One region of the Pseudomonas sp. S3_E10 genome, then DNA from elsewhere that is predicted to be linked to it. Evidence: riboswitches for the same ligand, from Rfam matches in the RefSeq annotation. Region 1 holds a riboswitch; each other region holds the start of a gene.

Region 1 (6,006 bases):
CGCAAATGGCCTGGATCACCGGGATATTGCGGCGAAACGGGCGCAGGTGCGGAGCTTCGGGGCTTGATTGAGCAAAGCCGGTGGTATTGAGAATCAGCGCCGCGCCGACCTCGTCCAGCAGGTCCTCGACCACCGTCAGGCAACCGGGCTCTTTCAGGCTGGCCACCGCCATCGGCAACGGGTTCAGGCCCGCCACCTGCAAGCGTTGGCAGAACACGTCGATAAAACCGGTATTCGCCGCCTGCAAATGCGAACGGTAGAACAACACCGCGACCACGGGCCGTTCGGCATGCCAATCGGCCTGCCAGTCATTGAGCCGGGCGTTGGCTTTACGCGGGTGATAGATCGCGGTGCGCGCCAGGGGTTGCGGCTCGGCCCACGGGTAATCACGGCCCAGATAACCGCTGGCCAGGCAGCGATAGAAATCCAGCGCATTGCCCAAGCCGCCCTGACGCAGAAATTGCCACAGGCGCTCGCGTTGCTCGGCGTTGACCGTGCTGAGACCACTGAGTTCGGGGTCGGGACGATCATCGCCCGGCACCAGGATCAGCGTGACGCCGCGCTCGGCCAACGCCACCAGACGTTCGATGCCGTAACGCCAATAAGCGATGCCGCCATGCAACGAAATCAGGATGACCTTGGCGTGGCGCAGCACTTCGTCAACGTAGAGGTCGACCGAGGCGTGGTTCTGCACCTGCATCGGGTTGGCCAGGCGCAGGCTGGGGTAATCCTCGGGCAGTTGCTGCGCCGCTTCGGCCAGCAGCGCCAGGCTCGAATCGCCGCTACACAGGATCACCAGTTCGGCGGGGGTTTGACCAAGGTCGGCAATATTGTCGTCCGCGACGAAACCACCGGGCTGAGTCCTGAGCAGGTGCATGGGTTAAGCGCTGAGCGCGGCGCGCAATTGCGCTTCAAGGGCGGCGGCATCCAGCTCCTGGCCGATCAGCACCAGGCGCGTAATGCGCGCTTCGTCTGCGCCCCAGGCGCGGTCGAAATGCTTGTCAAAACGCGTGCCCACGCCCTGGATCAGCAGGCGCATCGGCTTGTTGGGGATCGCGGCGAACCCTTTGATGCGCAGGATGCCGTGTTGCACCACCAGTTGGGTCAGGGCGTCGAGCAGCAGCGCTTCGTCGGCTTGCGGCAGGTCGATGGAGATCGAATCAAACGCATCGTGGTCGTGATCGTCTTCGCCTTCATGGTGGTGATCGTGATGGCTGTGGCGACCATCGATGTGCTCCTCGGAGCCGGCACCCAGGCCGATCAGCACGTCGAGCGGCAGGCGACCGCTGCTCGCTTCAATGACCTTGACGGCCGGCGGCAGCTCTTCGGCGACTTCCAGGCGCACGCGGGCCAGGTCTTCAGGGCTGATCAGGTCGCACTTGTTGAGGATGACCAAGTCGGCGCTGGCCAGTTGGTCGGCGAACAGCTCGTGCAGCGGCGACTCGTGGTCCAGGTTCGGGTCGAGTTTGCGCTGGGCGTCGACCTGGTCCGGGAACGCGGCAAAGGTGCCGGCGGCCACGGCCGGGCTGTCGACCACGGTGATCACCGCGTCAACCGTGCAGGCGCTGCGGATTTCCGGCCACTGGAACGCTTGCACCAGCGGTTTTGGCAGGGCCAGGCCCGAGGTTTCGATGAGGATATGGTCGAGGTCGCCACGACGGGCCACCAGTTCGCGCATCACCGGGAAGAACTCTTCCTGCACCGTGCAGCACAGGCAGCCGTTGGCCAATTCGTAGACACGGCCGTTGGCTTCTTCTTCGGTGCAACCGATGGAGCACTGCTTGAGGATTTCACCGTCGATACCCAGCTCGCCGAATTCGTTGACGATCACCGCGATACGACGGCCCTGGGCGTTGTCGAGCATATGGCGCAGCAAGGTGGTTTTGCCCGAGCCGAGGAAGCCGGTAACGATGGTGACGGGAAGTTTGGCCAGTGTTTTCATCGGATGCCCTTTTGGGGCGGGCATACGGGACGATTGGCCCTGCGACAGCGCGCAGCAGCGGATTTCGTCACCGGATCACCCCGCCCGGTTGAATTGGAAAATCGGTTGCGAGGCAGGTCTCCTGGCTTGGGGCTTGCGGGCCGTACGACCGGCGCCGGCTGCGCCTTCCCGCCTGATCGGCAGTGGCATGGCAGTCGGTAAACCCTTCACAGTTGCGGGGGCAGCCGCGGCTTGAACCGCGTTCCCTTCTTAGCTTCGGCCTGGGCCGAAGAACCTCGAAGGGTGCAAGGCTACAGGGGCTCGGTCAATTTGACTACCGCCGCTCTGCATGCTTTCCTACAAGCCTTGTTTCGGGTGCCCTTCACAGGGTGAAACGGGAAACCGGTACTTCATATCCGTATGGCAAGTCCGGTGCTGCCCCCGCAACGGTAAGCGAGCGAAGCGTCAGATCCACTGTGCCTGTACGGCATGGGAAGGCGATGCTTTATAGACCCAGTGTCCCTCGCAAGCCCGGAGACCGGCCCGAAAACTTCAGATAACAAACCCGCGGTGGGCGGGCGCTGTTCAGAACCCTGTGGGCCTGGCTCGCGGGGTTTTCATGCGCTCGTTTCACCCTGACACCTGAAAGGGACGCGCCATGTCGATCATCAGCAGCACCTCGCACACCGCCAGCAGCACCTCCACCCTGAGCCAACGCCTGAGCGCCGCTATCGGCGCGTCGATCCTCGGTGCGTGCCTGGTGTATTTCGCCGGTTTCTCGCACATTGAGGCGGTGCACAACGCTGCCCACGATACCCGCCACAGCGCCGCGTTCCCGTGCCATTGAGACCTGCCGACATGATCAAGCGTATTGCGCAAACCGCAGGGTTCAGCGGCCTGTTGGCCGCCCTGCTGCTGACCCTGCTGCAAAGCTTCTGGGTTGCCCCGCTGATTCTGCAGGCGGAAACCTTTGAAAAAGCCCCGGCCGCCACAGAGGTTGTGCATGAGCACGCCGCCGGCGCTGCCGCGCACACCCATGACGCCGAAGCCTGGGAGCCGGAAGACGGCTGGCAGCGCGTGCTCTCGACCACGGGCGCCAACCTGGTGGTAGCCGTCGGTTTTGCGCTGATGCTGGCTGGCCTTTACACCTTGCGCACGCCGACTCGCACCGCCCAAGGCCTGCTGTGGGGCTTGGCGGGTTACGCGACCTTTGTGCTGGCGCCAACCCTCGGCCTGCCACCGGAGTTGCCGGGCACTGCCGCCGCTGACTTGGCGCTACGCCAGGCATGGTGGATCGGCACCGCCGCCTCCACCGCCGCCGGTATTGCGCTGATCGTTTTCGGCCGCAATGGGCTGCTCAAAGTGCTGGGCGCAGCCATCCTCGCGGTGCCGCACATACTCGGCGCGCCGCAGCCGCTAGTGCATTCAATGCTCGCGCCGCAAGCCCTGGAGGCGCAGTTCAAGATCGCCTCGCAGCTGACCAATATGGCGTTCTGGCTGGCCCTGGGCCTGATCAGCGCCTGGCTGTTCCGTCGCAACCGCGATGATCGCTACTCGGCATGACCTACGTGGTCGGCCTGGGCTGCCAGCGCGGTTGTGATGCAGCCACCCTGTTGGGCCTGTTTGATGCGGCCCTCGCCGAGGGCGGCGTCGAGCGTCACCGTGTCATGGCACTGGCCAGCATCGACCGTAAACAAAACGAGCCGGGGCTACTCGCCCTGGCCCGATGGCTCGACCTGCCCTTGCGGTGCTTCAGCGCCGGGCAACTGGCCGTTTATGAAGCGCGGCTGAGCCATAAATCCGCAGTTGCCTTCGCCCATACCGGCTGTTACGGCATCGCCGAAAGCGCCGCCCTGGCCCTGGCCGAACAGCTCTGCGGCGGCCCTGCCCGCTTGTTGATCACCCGCCGGAAAACCGCCCAGGCCACCTTTGCGTTGGCCTGCGCCGGCTAAAATCCCGATAATCGCGCTTTCCGATCATGAGCATCCTTCATGCTCGCCCGTTTTTCGACAGGAACTCTCCATGACCGTCTACTTCATCGGCGCCGGCCCCGGCGACCCGGAATTGATTACCATCAAGGGCCAACGGTTGATCCGCAGTTGCCCGGTGATCATTTACGCCGGCTCCCTGGTGCCCGCAGCGGTATTGGACGGCCATCAGGCGGAACAGGTGGTCAACAGCGCCGAATTGCACCTGGAGCAAATCATCGACCTGATCAAGGCCGCCCATGCCAAAGGCCAGGACGTGGCACGTGTGCATTCCGGCGACCCGAGCCTGTACGGCGCGATTGGCGAGCAAATCCGCCAGTTGCGCGAATGGGACATTCCCTTCCAGATCATCCCCGGCGTCACCGCAGTGGCGGCCTGCGCTGCGTTGCTGGAGGCCGAATTGACCCTGCCGGACATCGCCCAAAGCGTGATCCTGACGCGCTACGCCGATAAAACCAGCATGCCGGTCGGCGAAGACTTCGACAGCCTGGCCCGCCACGGCACGACCATGGCGATTCACCTGGGGGTCAATCATCTGGAAAAGATCGTCACCGAGCTGTTGCCGCATTACGGCGCGGATTGCCCGATTGCCGTGGTGCACCGCGCGACGTGGCCGGACCAGGATTGGGCGGTCGGCACGCTCGCTGATATCGCCGGCAAAGTCGCCGCCAAGGGCTTTCGGCGCACGGCGCTGATTGTGGTGGGTCGGGTGCTGGCCAATGACAGTTTCAGCGAGTCATCGCTGTATCGGGCTGGGCATGCGCATCTTTATCGACCTTAGCTTTTTTACCAGATGCGTGTATCAGCCAGCGGTCGAGGCGACTGAGGCACCGCTATCGGAAGCAAGCCCCACACCTAATCTTCCGTCTGAGATAAACAACGTAACCCACTGAATTAAAAGTATAAAAAACGGCGCTCACGGGGCGCCGTTTTTTATTTTCGCAGTGAACGCCTTACTCAGTAGTAGGCGTTTTCTTTCTGCGTATGGTCGGTCACGTCACGTACACCCTTGAGCTCCGGAATACGCTCGAGCAAGGTGCGCTCGATGCCTTCACGCAAGGTCACGTCGGCCTGGCCGCAGCCTTGGCAGCCGCCGCCGAACTTGAGGACAGCGATGCCGTCTTCGACGACGTCGATCAAGCTGACCTGGCCGCCGTGGCTGGCAAGCCCCGGGTTGATCTCGGTCTGCAGGTAGTAGTTGATGCGCTCGTTGACCGGGCTGTCGGCGTTGACATTCGGCACCTTGGCGTTGGGCGCCTTGATGGTCAACTGGCCGCCCATACGGTCGGTGGCGTAGTCGACCACGGCGTCATCAAGGAAGGCTTCGCTGAAGCTGTCGATGTACGCGGTGAAGCTTTTCAGCCCCAGGGCGGTGTCTTCAGGCTTCTCTTCACCAGGCTTGCAGTAGGCAATGCAGGTCTCGGCGTACTGGGTGCCGGGCTGGGTGATGAAGACGCGGATACCGATTCCTGGGGTGTTCTGCTTGGACAGCAGGTCGGCCAGATAATCGTGGGCGGCGTCGGTAATGGTTATGGCAGTCATGGAAACTCCTCACAGGCTTGCCGGCAGTTTACGCCAAAATATTACGCAGGTACAAAGTCCGAGTATTTTTGTCGGAAAAGCGTCGACCTGCCTGTCAGAGGTTTTCATAACGATTCATGTCCAACACCCCCTCTTCCACAGGCGTTGTCTCGCGGATGTACTGCGACAAATCATGGAAATACTGCCAGAACAGCGGATGGCTGCGGCGCACGCCCCAACGATCAACGATGGCTTCGAACTGCTTGGCGTCCTTGGCCTGTTCCATCTGCGCAACGAATGCAGGCACTTCCCGGGCCGGGATATTGAACATGAAGTTGGGGTAGCTGCTGAGCACGCCCGGGTAAACGGTCAAGGTATCCAGGCCCGACTGATAGCGATAGGCCTCACCCAGCAGGAACGCCACGTTACTGTGGGCACGGTTGCGCAGCAGGCTGTAGACCATGCGCTGGCCGCTGGCGGTCTCGATACGCAACATCGTCGCTTCGGGCAATTGATCGATCACCTTGAGCCCCGCCGCCGGGCGCGAGGTCAGGCGACTGAGGGCCTGTTCCACAT
Region 2 (6,006 bases), 640 kb from region 1:
CGTGAAAAAGAGCGGGTTCGGCCGCGAGCTGTCGCACTTTGGTGTGCGCGAGTTCTGCAATGCACAGACGGTGTGGCGGGATCGCAAATAAAACAGGCAACACCCGTCAACTGTGGGAGCGGGCTTGCTCCCACCTTTGACCTGCGGTGCTTTTCGACCAATCGACCGTCACTTCCCCCACTGCTTTTGCAGCATGCCCTTACTTGCTTCCAGCCGTTGCTCGCGCAGTAAGCCAGTCGCATGCCCGAAGGGAAAGCAGCTGCGTCAAAGCGCCCACAGGCGGATCAAGGCAAACCCCAGGTCTACGTTGACGCAGTCACGCCCATCTACCCACTCATCCCCGCGAAGGCGTCGTCCGGTGTTGGTCTCGCGCTCACCTTTGGCAATCACCAGCACAAACAACCGGACCGGGCATTCGAATGAGCGCAACCGCTCAACATCAGCCCTCACTGACCAATTGCCCTCCAGGCACTTGGCTTGGGATATGTCGCCCAGACACTTGATTTCAGCAACCATGCTCGTTGAGCCACTGTCGTCCAGGGCATACAGGTCGGCTTTGCGCCGCTCGCCAATCGGCAAATCGGTCCAGAGGCTGATCTCATTCTTGAACCAGGCATACAAGCTGATTTCGGCCTGAATCCAGTGCTCGCGGCAACTGTTCAGTTGCAACACCTGTTCGAGTTTATCGCCCATTTCACGAAAGGCCCGCTCGAACAAAACAATCCATTGATCAGCATTCATGACTCACTCCCTGTGTATGACGTATCGAGGCTAGTGCTTGACTGGTGCATCCCAGCAATCCGGGTGGCGTGCGCAGACATCGTATTGGCGATCCATCAAGGCCATGCGGTTAATGTGGGCGTCCGTGGCCGCCCGGAACGACTGATTGCTGGTTGTGATATAGGCCGCGGTGCGGTCAGTCAGGCGTGCGTTTAACTGGCTGCGGGTGTGGGCATCCAGTGCCTGGGGCGCGGTGGCCATGGTTTGCAGTGTCACGTCGTTCAAACGACTCAACTCATCGCGGTAGGTGTTTACGTATTCGGCACGGGCCGCGTCATGCTGGTGGTTCAAGTCGTACTGCATGGCTTCCAGGTTCTGCTTGTAGAGCGCCCAATAGCCCTCGGGCAGCACGCCACCGTCTTGTTTACGCAATTTGGCAATGCGCGCGTCGTTATCCGGAGCCGGTTGGAGTACGGGCTTGCGCGCAGAAGTGACGACGGGGTCTTGATCAATGATCTGGTCGATCCAGCCCAGCCTTGAAGGGTTCGAGGGCAAAACCTGTCCTAACGGTTCAAGCGGCACTGGCGCAGCAGGTGGGGGTGACGACACTGACTGGGCGCAACCACCCAGCAGTAACAAGGTGCAAAGCCGGGTCAGGACAAGGACGTTGCGAAAAGACATAAGTTCTCCATGAACAAAGGCGAATCGAAAGGGCGCGGCAAATAATATCATTGAGCCATCACTGCGTATCACCCCATCGCCCAAGCATTCGCAGGGCGGTACAGCGCATCAATCCAGCATCCGGCTAAGCAGCCGGTGCCCATCTGCCGTCACCTCGACCATCGCCGACAACATCACGCCGTCGGCACCGTCCGTGGAGAGCAGGCTCCAAAAGTCCGGTGGCTGATACCTCACACCAACGGTGCCCGCCTTGGCGATCACATACACGTTGAGCACTTGCCCGGGTTGCATCAACGGGCTGTCACCCTCGACCTTGTAACCGAGCACTTGCGGCTTTTGTATGCGCGCCTGCCCCATGGCATAGCCCGCAAACTCACGCACCGCGACGGCATGGCCCGCGTCCAGTTCCTGTTGTATCGCCGCCCCCACATTGGCCAGCCGCTCGCCGCCCTGAACGTGGGCGACTCCGTTGGCCAGCGCACGGCGCGCAGTCATCAGCAATTGGCGTTGCGCCGGGGTGGCATTGGGTGTGGCAAACGTCCAGACCTGAGCAACATGGGCCTGCGCCGATGCCGCGATCAACTCCACTTTTACCAGCGCCGCGTCCGGGAACGGCACATCGGTGGGCGGCGCGGCGCTCACCTGGTTATTCACCGACACCGCCACCGCTGCCGGGTAGCCGCGATAACCGAACATCATCGGCAGCCAGCCGTGCTGTGCGTACTGGTCGAGTAAAAATTCCTGGACCGCAGTGCCGGTGCCGCCCTTGCGGATCAGCGGCGCGACCTTGCGCAACAGGTCACTGGCGATGGGCGCCAGTTTGGCTTCCTCGGCAAGAATGGTTGCGTCATCCAACTGGGCGATGGCGCGGGCCCTGTCGCCGATCGCGTCGGTGTAGCGGGCGAGCGCAGGGTCAGCGGCGTGTGCGCTCATGCAAAACAACAGTGGCACTATTCCCAGACGTATCAACATGGCCTTCCTTGGGTTGGTTATGGACGGACCCGAATTGTACCTCCACCCAGCGCCCAAGATGGACTACCATACCGCGCCGGTTCCCAAACGGGACTAATAGGGAATTCGAAACGCCGCACGCGGCGCCAATCGAAACTGCCCCCGCAACTGTAGATGCCGAGCCTGCTCCTTCATGCCACTGGACACCGTCCGGGAAGGCCGGAGCGAGGCGACGACGCATCAGTCAGGAGACCTGCCGGCCCAGCAACATCACTCACCGGCGGGGTGTCCGGGAAGGACATCCTCGCCTGCCCGAGCGGCAGCGTTCGAGGGCGTATTTCCGAGCCGTAACGCCCCTGCTGCACGTACGGTTCACACGGAGATTGCCCCATGCTGCCACGCGTTACCGCCCTGATCGCCGGGCTGGGCTTGTGTGCCCTGGCCCAAGCGGCGCCCACTCATTACCCGCTGGCGGTCGAAAACTGCGGCAGCACCGTGACCTTCCAGCACGCCCCCGAGCGCAGCGTGACCATCGGCCAGGCCGCCACCGAAATGCTCTACGCCCTGGGCGTGGGTGACAAAGTGGTCGGCACCTCGCTGTGGTTCAACAGCGTGTTGGCGCCGTTCAAGGCGCAGAACGACGGCATCGACCGCCTGGCCAACAACGAGCCGAGCTTTGAAGCGGTGATCGCCAAGCGCCCGCAACTGGTGGCGGCCGAGCTGGAATGGGTGGTCGGCGCGCAAGGGGTGGTGGGCACGCGCGAGCAGTTCCATGAATTGCAAATCCCCACCTACCTGCTGCCCTCCGACTGTGAAGGCAAAGACAACCTGGTCGGCGCCGACGGCACGCGGCTGGAGCCGTTCCGCATCGAGACGATCTACAAAAGCATCCACCAACTGGCGCAGATCTTCGACGTGCAGGATCGCGGCCAACAACTGAACGACGAACTCAAAGCGCGCCTGGCCAAATCCGTCGCCACCGCGCAAGGCAAGGGCTTGAAACACGCCAGCGCACTGGTCTGGTTCTCCAGCGCCGAGATGGCCAGCGACCCTTATGTGGCCGGGCACAAGGGCGTTCCCGAATTCATGTTGGAAACCCTCGGTTTGCACAACGTGGTGCAGTCCGATGAAGAGTGGCCCGCCGTCGGCTGGGAGACCCTCGCCAAAGCCAACCCGACCTTCCTGGTGATCGCCCGCATGGACCGCCGCCGCTACCCCGCCGACGACCATGAAAAGAAACTCGCCTTCCTGCGCAGCGACCCGGTCACGCGCAACATGGACGCGGTAAAAAACAACCGCATCATCATCCTCGATGCCCTGGCGCTGCAGGCAAGCCTGCGCACCTTTGATGGCCTTGAACAACTGGCCGCGGCCATCGACGGCTACAACCTGCCCAAATGATCCGTACCCTACTCGCCCTCGCGCTGCTGCTGGCCGCCGTCCTCGCCGGCGTGGCCATCGGCGAAACCGCCATCGAACCGCAGGTGGTGTTGCAGGTGCTCGCCAATAAACTGTGGAACGCCGGCTACCTGCTGGACCCCATCGACGAAGGCGTGGTGTGGAACTACCGCCTCACGCGCACCCTGGTCGCCGCCGCCTGCGGCGCCGGGCTGGCCACCTGCGGGGTGATTCTGCAATCGTTGTTGCGTAACCCGTTGGCCGACCCGTACTTGTTGGGCATCAGCGCCGGCGCCTCGACCGGCGCGGTGCTGGTGGCGTTGATGGGCGTGGGCGGCGGCTTGGTTTCGCTGTCGGCCGGCGCGTTTGTCGGGGCCATGGCGGCATTCGCCCTGGTGATTTTATTGGCGCGGGCCAGTGGCTCCATGAGCGGCACCGGGCAGATCATCCTCGCGGGCATCGCCGGCTCGCAGCTGTTCAATGCGCTCACCGCATTCCTGATCACCAAGTCCGCCAGCTCGGAACAGGCGCGCGGCATCCTGTTCTGGCTGCTCGGCAACCTCAGCGGCGTGCGCTGGCCGTCGGTGTGGCTGGCGGTGCCGGTCGCCGTGGCGGGCTTGGCCGTGTGCCTGTGGCACCGGCGTGCGCTGGATGCGTTTACCTTCGGCAGCGACTCGGCGGCGTCCCTCGGCATTGCGGTGCGCCGCGTACAGTTTGTGCTGGTGGGCTGCGCCGCGCTGGTCACGGCGGTGATGGTGTCGATTGTCGGCTCCATTGGCTTTGTCGGCCTGGTGATCCCCCACGCCGTGCGCTTGTTGCTCGGCACCGGGCACTCGCGACTGCTGCCGGCCAGTGCGTTGGGCGGCGCCTTGTTCCTGATCGCGGCCGATGTGCTATCGCGCACCTTGATCAAGGGCCAGGTGATCCCGGTGGGCGTGGTCACGGCGCTGGTCGGCGCGCCGGTGTTTGCGCTGATCCTGATCGGCCGGAGGAATGCCCGATGACAGTGCTCAGTTGCACGGGCCTGGGCTTCAAGGTGCGCGAGGCCGAGTTGCTGCGCGAGATTCACCTGGAGGTAAACCTGGGTGAAACCTTGGGCATCGTCGGCCCGAACGGTTCCGGCAAATCCACCCTGCTCAAACTGCTGGCGGGCTTGCGTACGCCCGCCAGCGGCGAGGTGCGACTGGGCGGCCAACGCCTGGGCGACCTCTCGCGCCGCACCATCGCGCAACAGTTGGCGGTGGTGGAGCAGCAGGCCGACACCGACGACGCGATCCGCGTGTTCGACGCCGTGGCGCTGGGCCGCACACCCTGGCTGTCGGCGCTGAGCCCATGGTCACACGACCACGACACAATCGTGCGCCAGGCCCTGCACGACGTGGACGCCACCCATCTGAGCCAACGCGCCTGGCGCAGCCTCTCCGGCGGCGAGCGCCAACGCGTGCACATCGCCCGTGCCCTGGCGCAACGGCCACAGATTCTGTTGCTGGATGAGCCGACCAACCATCTGGATATCCAGCATCAACTGGCGATTTTGAAAGGTGTCCAGGCGCTGCCGGTGACGACATTGATTGCGCTGCACGATCTCAACCAGGCACTGACCTGTGATCGGTTGGCCGTGCTGGATCGCGGGCGATTGGTGGCGCTGGGCAAGCCGATGGATGTACTCACACCGCAACGCCTGCAGGACACGTTCGGCGTGCAGGGGCACTACCTGACGGACCCGTTTGATGGGGCGCAAATACTGCGGTTGCGCTCTAACTGAGCGACCATGCCGTCGGGCAGCAAAGATCAGCGCTGGGAAACCCACAACAAACAGCCCACCATGCGCCCGCCGACCGTCACGTCTGGCCAAACTTCACTAATGGCGGCCTGAAAAATGGGTGGATATGTGTGCTGAGAATCTGGGGATACCTGCCAAAGTGCTATAAGGACTTTCCGCCTGCCTAGCCTTTTAAATCATGCCGATCAGCCGTTGTGGCGAACGGCTTTATTGTTCGCCATTGATACGTTTCGTGATCCACCTTCGGCCATACCCCAACACCCCATCCGCCATCGCCACCGGAAAATGAATGAACCCGTGCGCCGACTCCGGCAGCAGATGGGCCTCGGCCTGCGGCCATCGTTCAGCAATGAGCAACGTGTCGTCCCTGAGCGGGTCCAACTCGCCCACGAACATCAACGCTGGCGGCATACCTTCAAAGTCGCCATACAACGGCGACAACGGCGGTTGCCTGCGCTGTTCATCACTTAATT
Region 3 (6,006 bases), 930 kb from region 1:
TGCAACATCGGTGCCGGATAGAATTCGGCCACCGGCCCCAGGCACAGCACGGCCAGGGGTTTGGCGCCGGGCGGCAGGCCCAGCAGATCGGCCAGGGCCTGGGGGTCGAACAACGATACCCAGCCCATGCCCAGCCCTTCGACACGGGCAGCCAGCCATAGATTCTGGATCGCACAGGACAGCGAAGCCATGTCCATTTCCGGCAAGGTACGGCGGCCGAAAATGTGCCGCTCGCGATCATCCATCAACGCCGCCACCAGTACTTCAGCGCAGTCGTGAATGCCTTCGACCTTGAGCTTCATGAATTCATCGGAACGTTCGCCCAGGGCTTGGGCGGTGCGCACGCGCTCTTCTTCGACCACTTGCTGGATTTGCCCACGCAGGTGGCGGTCGCTGATGCGGATAAAACGCCACGGCTGCATCAAACCCACACTGGGTGCCTGATGCGCGGCCTGGAGCAGGCGATGAAGCAATTCGGGAGCCACCGTACCGCCGCTGAAGTGGCGCATGTCGCGGCGCTCGGCGATGGCGCGGTAGACGGCGTCGCGGTCGGCCGGGGCAAATGCGTTGTCGGTCATGGCCCTATCGAGGGCAAGCCCCCTCCCACATTGGGTGCAAACAAGGCGGCGACCGCTGATGGGTTCGATGGGAAATAAAAGTGCACATAAGAGGCTGTCATCCGCCCCTGTCGGTAAACCGCCTCGGCACCGCGCCCACCGTTAGGGCTCAGGCCACGGGCAATCGGCTGGCACTCGGTGCTGGTCAGGGAATGGTGATACGTGTGCCCGCGCAACACGCCTTCCGGCAATTCGACGCTTTGCAGGGCCAGGGCCGCGAGTTTCTTTTGCATCACCGCATCGCCCGGTAAAAGGCCGAGCAGTTCGGCACGGTTGCCGTCGACGTCGGTGAGCGAGTCCAGCAGGTAGAGCATGCCGCCGCATTCGGCGAGCAACGGCTTGCCGGCGGCGTGGTGGGCGCGGATGGCAGCGAGCATCGGGGTATTTTCCGACAGCGCCTGGTGGTGCAGTTCCGGGTAACCACCGGGCAGATAGAGGCTGTCGGCGTCGGGCAGTGCGTGATCATGGATCGGCGAAAAGAAGCTCAACTGAGCCCCCATCGCTCGCAGCAGGTCGAGGCTGGCGCCGTAGGTGAACGCGAAGGCTTCGTCACGGGCGACGGCGATGCGCACGCCCTTGAGCAATGGCTCCGCCTCGATCACCTGCGGTGCGGCGAAGGCCACCGGCGGCGGCAGCGCGACTTCGCAACTACCGCCCAGGGCTTGGGCGGCGGCGTCCAGGCGCATATCGAGATCATTCAATTCGCTGGCCTGCACCAGCCCCAGGTGACGACTGGGCAGCTCGATACCGGTCTCACGTGACAACGCGCCGTACCAGCGCAGGCCTTCGGTGAGGCTGCCTTCGAGCAACTGCGCATGGCGCAGCGTGCCGACGCGGTTGGCCAGTACCCCGGCAAACGGCAGGTCCGGCTGATAGCGCGCCAGGCCCAATGCCAGCGCGCCAAAGGTCTGGGCCATGGCGGTGCCGTCGATCACGCCCAACACCGGCACGCCGAAGTGCCGCGCCAGGTCGGCGCTGGACGGCGTGCCGTCGAACAGGCCCATCACGCCCTCGATCAGGATCAGGTCCGCCTCCCCCGCCGCTTCCCACAACAAGCGGCGACTTTCCTGCTCGCCCACCATCCACATGTCCAATTGATAAACCGGCGCACCGCTGGCGCGCTCATGGATCATCGGGTCCAGAAAGTCCGGGCCGCATTTGAACACGCGCACGTTGCGCCCCAGGTTACGATGCAAACGGGCGAGCGCGGCGGTGACGGTGGTTTTGCCCTGGCCGGACGCCGGAGCGGCGATCAATACAGCCGGGCAATGACGGGGCGGGTTCACAGTTCGACGCCCTTCTGTGCCTTGATACCGGCCTGGAACGCATGCTTGAGCATGCCCATTTCAGTGACGGTGTCGCCCATTTCGATCAACTCGGGCTTGGCGCCACGGCCGGTGACGACCACGTGTTGCATCGGTGGGCGGGCTTGCAGGTCGCTCAGAACATGATCGAGGTCGAGGTAGCCATGCTTGAGGGCAATATTGAGCTCATCCAGCACCACCAGGCCAATGGACGGGTCTTGCAGTAATTGGCGCGACACGGCCCAGGCGGCTTCGGCGGCGGCAATATCGCGCTGCCGGTCCTGGGTTTCCCAAGTGAAGCCTTCGCCCATCACGTGAAAGCGCACTTGCTCGGGGAAACGGCGGAAAAACAATTCTTCGCCGGTACTGTTACGCCCCTTGATGAACTGCACCACGCCGCACTGCATGCCATGGCCCATGGCGCGGGCGAGCATGCCGAATGCCGAGCTGCTCTTGCCTTTGCCATTACCGGTGAGCACCAATAGCAAGCCGCATTCATTGGGTGAATTGGCGATGCGCTCGTCGATCACGGCTTTTTTGCGCAGCATGCGTGCCAGGTGGCGTTCATCGCGGTCGGGGGTATCGGTCATGGCAGCTCTCCGTTGGGGCTGAACAAAAACGGCGGGCAGGGAAAAGAAAAAACAGACAGCCAAGCATCGCCCACCGTGATGCTGTTGGATGATCCTGGCCGGTCTCCGGGCTCATGAGTGGCGTTCTGAAGCGAACAGGCCGACGCTGCGCCTTCCCATATCGCGAGCGATACAGTGGCTCAATGCAGGGTCTTGACTCATTTACCGTTGCGGGGGCAGCGCCGGAATTGCGGCGGCGCTGTGTATAAGCGCGCTCACTCACCGGTTTCCCTGTTTCACTCTGTCGACCCACGGGTCACAGAGCACCTGGAACAAGCGGCGAAGGTTAGTGGGTTGGAGGGCTAGCTGCAAGCGTCAAGCCTAAAGCTACAAGCAGGCATTGCGCCGTCTTGCAGCTTTAAGCGTGCAACGTGGCATTGATTCTAAGGATTACGCGCCAGATTGCCCGGCAATACGCGCTTGGCACTCAGGTAAGCATTCTGCCAATACGCTTTGGACAGGGTGTCCAGTTTCACCGTGCCACCGGTTTGCGGCGCATGGACAAAGCGACCTTCACCCACGTAGATCCCAGCATGGCTGACCTGCGAGCCACCACCGGTGGCGAAGAACAATAGGTCGCCGGTTTGCAGGTTCTGCTCGCTCACATCCTGGGCGCGCATCACGATCAGCTCGCGCGTGGTGCGTGGCAGGGAAATGCCGGCGGCGTCGCGGTAGACGAAGCCGATCAGGCCGCTGCAATCAAAACCGGAGTCCGGCGTGTTACCGCCCCAGCGATAAGGCGTGCCGACCAGGCCCAGCGCACGAAAGAGCACGTCTTCGGCAGCAGGCGAAAAGTTCTGGGTGGAATAATTGAACACCGGCTTGGGCTTGACCGCGATGGGCGCGGGCGGCGGTGTGCGGCTGGCGCAGGCGCTGAGAAGCGCGGCGCAAACAATTAGAATCAGGCGGGCCGAGGTCGACATGTGCAGAACAATCCTGGTCTGGATGCGGCTTTCGCTGCCGAACGCTGAAAACCAGAACGCGCAAGCAAAGCTCGCGCGAACGGGTTACAACAATATCCAGGGATTCTAGCGCTTACGCGTCAAACTTCAAGTATCACTTTAAGTTTACTTACTGGCGGTAACCGTAGTCGGGGCCATGGCGAGTGCGCGCTTGGCTTCGATGAAGGTTTTGCTCCAGTAGCTGTCACCCAGGCTGTCGACTCGCACACCGCCACTGCGACGGCTGCTGGAGTGGATAAACTGGTTGTCACCCAAGTAGATACCGGCGTGACTGACACGACCACGGCCTGCCGTACTGAAGAAAAGCAGATCACCGGGCTTGAGGTTGTTGCGTGCGACCAACGGTGCTTTCACGTTGATCATTTCGCGCGTGGAGCGTGGCAGGTTCATGCCGGCTTCTTCGCGAAACAGATAGCCGATAAAACCGCTGCAATCGAAACCGGCTTCGGAGGTACCGCCGAAACGGTAACGGGTACCGATCAGGGACATGCCGCGTTCTAGGATGCTGTCGGCCAGAACTGGAAGCTGGTAAGGCTTGTTGCCGGAGAAATCGGCCAGTTCTTTCTCGGTTGCCAGCTCTTCTTCATAAACGGAAGCAGACTGCGCAGCGACGAATTTTGCCTGGGACTGTTGTTGAGGCTTCTGCTGCTCTGCCACTTGTTGAGGGTGGGAGGCGCAACCAAACAACAGGGTAACGAGTGCGAGAGGCACGAGGGGTGCGAAGCGATTTAGCATGGGCACGACCGTGGCTGATGTGTAAAGAAGCCGAGACTATGCCCTCTATCACATCGATTTGCAAATTCAATCGTGCGCTATGTGACTTCGCGATTGGACCGTGACATCTAAGCCCTGATTCCAATTAATGACGTAAATGCGTAGCCCGCCGGGCTCAGACGTAGGTTTTCTGGCGCCTGAAAAGTGCCGAATCGTGACAAATCAACGTGTTACCAACCCAACGTCTCTTTGAGAAAAGGGATCGTCAATTTTCGTTGCGCCTGCAAAGAGGCCTGATCGAGCTGCTCAAGCAAATCGAACAAGGCGCTCATGCTGCGGGTACCGCGGGTGAGGATAAAGTGCCCCACTTCGTCGGTGAGGTGCAGGCCACGACGGGATGCACGCAATTGCAGGGCGCGCAGCTTGTCTTCGTCGGACAGGGGGCGCATCTGGAAGATCAGCGCCAGGGTCAGGCGTGACTTGAGGTCGGCCAACTTGACCGGCAATTCCCGAGGCGACGTGGCGGCGGCAATCAGCAAGCGCCGGCCGCTGTCACGCAAGCGATTGAATAAATGGAACAGCGCCTCTTCCCAATCCGCCTTGCCGGCGATCACCTGCAGGTCATCCAGGCACACCAGTTCGTACTGTTCAAGGTTGTCGAAGATGCCGATGCCGCGATCCATCAGCTCAGCCAACGGCAGGTATACCGCCGGCTCACCCATTTGCTCGAAGCGCAGGCAGGCGGCCTGCAACAGGTGGGTACGCCCCACGCCATGCTTGCCCCACAGATAGATCAGGCTTTCAGTCCACCCGGCGTCGGCTTCGCAGAGCCGCTCGACATAGCCGAGTGCAGCGGCATTGGCGCCTGGGTAGTAATTGATAAAGGTGGCGTCATCACGCAGACGCACACCTAAGGGCAGCTGAATCGGTTTCATGCTGACTGAACGGCTCCCATCGAACCGTTAGTGGCCTCTGTGTAAAGTTTGCAAAGTTTATACCCGTGAAGCCGGGCGCACAATGCAGCAGACCACAAGCAAAATCAAAGGTTTGCGTTAACTTGCCGGTTTTTTGCGGTTTGTTTGACGGCACAGGGCCATAAACGCCAAACCCGGCCGAAGCCGGGTTTGTGACGCCGCGATTACAACTCGGGGTCTTCGACGCCCGTGTACACCTCGGAATCCTTGTACAAATCATGTACATGGCGCACCAGCACCATAATCACCGCCGCCACCGGCAGCGCCAGGAGGATGCCCGTAAAGCCAAACAGCTCGCCGCCCGCCAGGATCGCAAAGATCACCGCCACGGGGTGCAGGCCGATTCGATCGCCCACCAGCAATGGGGTGAGCACCATGCCTTCCAGGGCCTGGCCGACCATGAATACCGCAACAATGCCCAGCATCGGGTAAAGGTCACCGCCAAACTGGAACAGCCCGGCCACCAGCGCCGCACCGATACCAATCACAAACCCCATGTACGGCACGATGGCGGCCAAGCCCGCGATCAGGCCGATCAACAGGCCCAGCTCCAAGCCTATCGCCATCAAGCCGGCGGCGTAGATGATCCCCAGTGCCAGCATCACCAGCAACTGCCCGCGCACGAACGCCCCGAGCACTTCATGACACTCACCGGCCAGGGCGACGATGCGCTCCTCGCGGTTGCGCGGCAGCAGGCTGCGGATCTTGGCCATCATCACATCCCAATCGCGCAGCAAATAGAACGCTACCACCGGGATCAGCACCAGGTTGGTCAGCCAGCCGATCAATGCCAGGCTGGAGGCGGT

Evidence for each region. A riboswitch is a leader RNA that binds a small molecule or an ion and turns the genes downstream of it on or off. The one in region 1 is predicted to bind cobalamin.
Region 2: another riboswitch for cobalamin. It lies ahead of AB4N98_RS21675 (ABC transporter substrate-binding protein); the one in region 1 lies ahead of cobW (cobalamin biosynthesis protein CobW).
Region 3: another riboswitch for cobalamin. It lies ahead of cobO (cob(I)yrinic acid a,c-diamide adenosyltransferase); the one in region 1 lies ahead of cobW (cobalamin biosynthesis protein CobW).

The regions. Positions count from the first base shown of each region.
Region 1 is NZ_CP162743.1:5,364,853-5,370,858, reverse strand. It holds gene cobN (cobaltochelatase subunit CobN) at 1-877, opposite strand, end outside; gene cobW (cobalamin biosynthesis protein CobW) at 881-1,942, opposite strand; cobalamin riboswitch at 2,037-2,235, opposite strand; cobalamin riboswitch at 2,278-2,482, shown strand; gene AB4N98_RS24715 (CbtB domain-containing protein) at 2,580-2,768, shown strand; gene AB4N98_RS24710 (CbtA family protein) at 2,780-3,484, shown strand; gene AB4N98_RS24705 (cobalamin biosynthesis protein) at 3,481-3,873, shown strand; gene cobM (precorrin-4 C(11)-methyltransferase) at 3,944-4,690, shown strand; gene nfuA (Fe-S biogenesis protein NfuA) at 4,867-5,451, opposite strand; gene AB4N98_RS24690 (fatty acid cis/trans isomerase) at 5,546-6,006, opposite strand, start outside.
Region 2 is NZ_CP162743.1:4,727,541-4,733,546, reverse strand. It holds gene AB4N98_RS21695 (aldehyde dehydrogenase family protein) at 1-91, shown strand, start outside; gene AB4N98_RS21690 (hypothetical protein) at 265-741, opposite strand; gene AB4N98_RS21685 (hypothetical protein) at 772-1,275, opposite strand; gene AB4N98_RS21680 (M24 family metallopeptidase) at 1,510-2,373, opposite strand; cobalamin riboswitch at 2,434-2,627, shown strand; gene AB4N98_RS21675 (ABC transporter substrate-binding protein) at 2,743-3,753, shown strand; gene AB4N98_RS21670 (FecCD family ABC transporter permease) at 3,750-4,754, shown strand; gene AB4N98_RS21665 (ABC transporter ATP-binding protein) at 4,751-5,515, shown strand; gene AB4N98_RS21660 (alpha/beta hydrolase) at 5,741-6,006, opposite strand, start outside.
Region 3 is NZ_CP162743.1:4,432,015-4,438,020, reverse strand. It holds gene bluB (5,6-dimethylbenzimidazole synthase) at 1-578, opposite strand, end outside; gene AB4N98_RS20370 (cobyrinate a,c-diamide synthase) at 575-1,903, opposite strand; gene cobO (cob(I)yrinic acid a,c-diamide adenosyltransferase) at 1,900-2,511, opposite strand; cobalamin riboswitch at 2,591-2,836, opposite strand; gene AB4N98_RS20360 (C40 family peptidase) at 2,934-3,473, opposite strand; gene AB4N98_RS20355 (C40 family peptidase) at 3,618-4,247, opposite strand; gene hda (DnaA regulatory inactivator Hda) at 4,457-5,161, opposite strand; gene AB4N98_RS20345 (AI-2E family transporter) at 5,365-6,006, opposite strand, start outside.